2 regions of the Borborobacter xinjiangensis genome follow, and region 1 is predicted to be linked to the other one. Evidence: predicted binding sites of a transcription regulator. Region 1 holds the regulator's gene; the other holds the start of a gene.
What was found. The regulator LexA, encoded in region 1, represses DNA repair genes until DNA is damaged. The targets are predictions, from matches to a motif close to TGTTCNNNNTGTGTTCNG.
Positions count from the first base shown of each region.

Region 2: the regulator LexA is predicted to act here: its motif matches at 1,143-1,160, upstream of ACLKMW_RS24465 (2'-5' RNA ligase family protein).

Region 1 covers NZ_JBLLVA010000005.1:94,560-96,762, reverse strand. The annotation lists gene ACLKMW_RS08390 (PilZ domain-containing protein) at 1-486, shown strand, start outside; gene lexA (transcriptional repressor LexA) at 605-1,324, shown strand; gene ACLKMW_RS08380 (ComEC/Rec2 family competence protein) at 1,610-2,203, opposite strand, start outside.
Region 2 covers NZ_JBLLVA010000042.1:14,952-17,154, reverse strand. The annotation lists gene guaA (glutamine-hydrolyzing GMP synthase) at 1-652, shown strand, start outside; gene ACLKMW_RS24470 (hypothetical protein) at 675-1,070, opposite strand; gene ACLKMW_RS24465 (2'-5' RNA ligase family protein) at 1,200-1,796, shown strand; gene ACLKMW_RS24460 (TetR/AcrR family transcriptional regulator) at 1,883-2,203, opposite strand, start outside.

The DNA.
Region 1 (2,203 bases):
TCACCGGGCAATGTCGCGCTGCGTTGCGACCGCATCGGCAACCCCGGCGAAAAAGTCATCGCCTATATCGATCATATCGGCCGCGTCGAGGGGGTCGTGACCCGCACTATGCAAGACGGATTTGCGATGACGATCATCGCCTCCGACCGCAAGAAGGACAAACTCGCCGCACAGTTGACATGGCTTGCCAACAAGCATGAACTCGACCTGCCGGAAGACCGCCGCCATGAGCGTGTCGCACCGCGCAATCCAATGAGCACATTGCAACTCACCGACGGGCGACAATATCAGTGCCGGATCATCGATCTGTCGCTGTCGGGCGCTGCGATCGAAATCAGCGTAAAGCCGGCCCTAGGCGTTCAGGTCACGCTCGGAACGATGCGTGGACAGGTGGTACGCCATTTCGAGGATGGCGTGGCTATCGAATTCGCCGTCATACAGCGGCCGGAATCGCTGGATGCCGAGTTCAGCCGAAGCCTTTCCTGATCTGCGCTCCGAGACGCGTCTCTCTCCCACTTTTCACCGATTTAAACGGTTGCGGAACACAACTGGAACAGATAGTGTTTGTTCCGGGTTTGTTTTTCTTTGATTCTTCGGGGTGGCGATGCTCACGCGCAAACAACACGAGCTTCTCGTCTTCATTCATGAACGCCTGAAGGAGTCGGGCATACCACCCTCCTTCGACGAGATGAAGGAGGCTCTGGATCTTGCTTCGAAATCCGGCATCCATCGGCTGATCACCGCCTTGGAGGAAAGAGGCTTCATCAGGCGCTTGCCCAATCGGGCTCGGGCGCTGGAAGTTCTGCGCCTGCCCGATTCCATCGCGCCCGGTCTTGCGCCGCAACGCGCGAAGTTTTCGCCAAGCGTCATCGAAGGCAGCCTTGGGCGCCGCTCGCCCGAGCCTGCTCGCGGGCCTGTGGCGGAGAACGACGATTCAAACGCCTCCGTTTCGATTCCGGTGATGGGGCGCATCGCCGCCGGCGTGCCGATCGACGCAATCCAGCACAAGACCCATTCCATCTCCGTGCCGCCGGAGATGATCGCCGGCGGCGAACATTACGCTCTGGAGGTCAAGGGCGACTCGATGATCGAGGCCGGCATTTTCGACGGAGATACGGTTATCATTCGCAATGCCAGCACCGCCAATCCTGGCGAGATCATCGTGGCATTGGTGGATGAGGAAGAGGCGACGCTGAAACGGTTTCGCCGCAAGGGCGCGTCAATCGCGCTGGAGGCGGCCAATCCGGCCTATGAGACGCGCATTTTCGGACCGGATCGCGTGAAGGTGCAGGGTAAGCTGGTCGGGTTGATCCGCCGCTACTGAGGGTCTTTCGGCGGCAGGTGCGCCTTCCCTGGTCTCGATTGCGTTGAGGCCAGCCCTTCGCTTCCAGATGACAGGGTGAGATTGCGGGAGCTTCTGCGCCCCAGCTTTTACTCCTTGGAGCGCCATGCGCCCCAATCGACACCCAGGAATTCTTTCGGAAACCGGCTTACACTCTTACGGTCATGCCCTGGCCTCGGCTAATCGCTGGCATCACCGGATACCACTTGAGTGCGTTTACGCGAGACCGGGGCGCTTGGGGTGAGATGTGCTGTTGCTCGTGTCCGTTTATTTGAGCGTCCGACTGTCTCCCGAACTGGTTGTTGCATCTGCATTAGACGCATTTGCCCGCCGAGGCGCCTTTCGGCGGTAGGGCGGCAATCCACGAGCCTCGCGCGAGAAGCGCCGTTGAGTATGCCACGGACGATACGGACGGCTAATGGCAAAGCTGATTTCGGCTCGTGAACCAGTCGCTGCCTCGGATAATTGGATTGCAGCGCTCCCATATCTCGCAAGCTCGCGTTTGGTGACCACCAGCGTCCGACGGTTTTCGCATACATTACTCGCCGTCGCATCATCGACCACTACTACGGCCGCCTGTCCGCATGCAGGTTTGGCTGATGCCGCGTCAAGCGCATGTGCAATCACTGCGCCTGAAACATGACGTACGAGGCAAAGTCCGGCATCGCACACGAAACCGTCCGTGACTGGCGGCAAAGTGCCGGCTGCGCTTGGATTGGCCATCTTAAGAACGTCCGGCTTCAGTATCTTTTCTGCCCGAAGCGCACGCTGCCAGTTTTCGATGGTGAATTCGTTCGGGCGTGCGCGATTAACCGCCAGGCGCTGTTCGCCCACCGGCACTGCGACCAGTCGAGCGTCTTC
Region 2 (2,203 bases), on a different contig from region 1:
GACGATCGGCCGCCTGTTCATCGAAGTGTTCGAGGAGGAAGCCAAGAAGCTTGGCGGGGCGGATTTCCTCGCCCAAGGCACGCTTTATCCGGACGTGATCGAGAGCGTTTCATTTTCAGGCGGGCCATCGGCGACGATCAAGTCGCATCACAATGTCGGCGGCTTGCCCGAGCGCATGAACATGAAGCTTGTCGAGCCGCTGCGCGACCTGTTCAAGGACGAGGTGAGAGTGCTTGGCAAGGAGCTTGGACTGCCGGAGCATTTCATCGGCCGGCATCCGTTCCCGGGTCCGGGTCTCGCCATCCGCTGTCCGGGCGGCGTGACACGCGAAAAGCTGGAGATTTTGCGTGAAGCCGACGCGGTCTATCTCGACGAAATCCGCAAGGCCGGCCTCTATGATGCGATCTGGCAAGCCTTCGTCGTGCTTCTTCCCGTGCAGACGGTGGGCGTCATGGGCGACGGGCGCACCTATGAATATGTCTGCGCGCTGCGCGCCGTGACCTCGGTCGACGGCATGACAGCCGATTTCTATCACTATGACATGAGCTTTCTCGGTCGCGCCGCCACGCGCATCATCAATGAGGTGCGCGGCATCAACCGCGTCGTTTACGACGTCACGTCCAAACCCCCAGGCACGATCGAGTGGGAATGAGGACGTCTGCGGGAATAGCGTCCTAATCTCCTAGCTTTCGCCGTGGGCGGTAGGGGCTGGACGGGTTGACATCCAGATCAACCACCTCGACGCAGGATTGCGGTCGTCGATGGCTGGCACCGGCGTGCCATTGACCGTCGCGAAGTTGTACGCTGCTCGCTTTCGACAAATGAAAACACTTCCATTCTCCCTGGGGCGGCAGCCCGCTGCTGCTTTTTCCGGCGAACTGGAACACCAACGCCACTTCTTGTCCTCCGGTATGTCCGAGGACAATCGGGCAGAGTTCGCGCGAATAACCGTCATAGATACAGAGGATCTGCTTGCGCCCTGCCATTGCTTTGGCGAAGAGCTTGTACGTTGAACTCGGCATAGCAGCCTCACGGTTTCCCTTCCGCAGCAGATAGCGTGATCGAGACATGATGCCAGTCGCCGCACTGAAGCGGGATGGCTTAATCGTGCCTGTGCGGCGCCGTTCGTGCTCTTGCCTATTTGTTCATGTTATGTTCTAATCACTCCTCCGCCTTACGCGAACAATGCGAAGCGCCACATGCAAGGGGTGTTTGAATTCTATCGCAATGCGTTGCCTCCCCGGCCCAAGCGGCCCGAGCGACTATTTTTCTGCCTGTTTCCAGACACTGAAACATCCATTCACGTGCGGCGCTTTGGAGAGCAGTTCGTTTGCGCGAATGATCTGCGGGGGAGCTTGCTTGAGCAGGGACGACTCCACATCTCATTGCAGCATGTCGGAGATTACAAATATCTACGAACCAAATATATTTATGCAGCAAGGCAGGCTGGCAAAGCCGTTTCGATGCACCCGTTCGACGTGGCTTTGCATTCCATCACAAGCTTTGACCGTCCCCTGTCGATCAATGGCGGACCGCAAAAGCGGCCGTTGGTTTTACTCGGTGAGGGAGTTGCGCTGTCGGAACTCCATAAAAACCTTGGCGCTGCTATGGAGAAAAATGGCCTAAGGGCAGCAAAGCGTTTCACGCCGCATATGACGTTGTTCTACGGTCGGGAGCGAGTTCCCGCACAGACAGTCACGCCTTTTCACTTCTCGGTAAATGAATTCGCGCTCATCCATAGCGAGCGGGGGCTCACCAGGTACAACTTGATCGATTGCTGGTCATTGCAAGGTTGAGCTGGATTTCGGAGCTTCGCAGTTCCGCAGCTTTGCGATAAACGGAAATTCATACTGAGTTCGTCGCTATCAATATTGTTCGCGAGCTAGGAACCTGGGACATAGCCGTGCCTGGAAAAGAACCGCTCCATCTCGCTGATCGAAGGTGCTTTGCCGGTGAAGGTCTCGACATAAGCGGGTATCCGCGCCATTCGGGCGGGTAGATCCTCGAGCGTGTTCATCGAAATATAGCCGATCTGCGTGAGGTAGACGGTGCGGGCGCGGACATCGGCCGCCATTTCCTCGAAACCGAACCGCAGGAACATTCTGGTCAGCGCATCGATGCGGATCGTGTCAGCCTGCTGCGTGGCAAGCGCGACCTCGCTCGACTGAAGTGCCCAGCTGCGGATCGCGAATTCAAAGCGCGA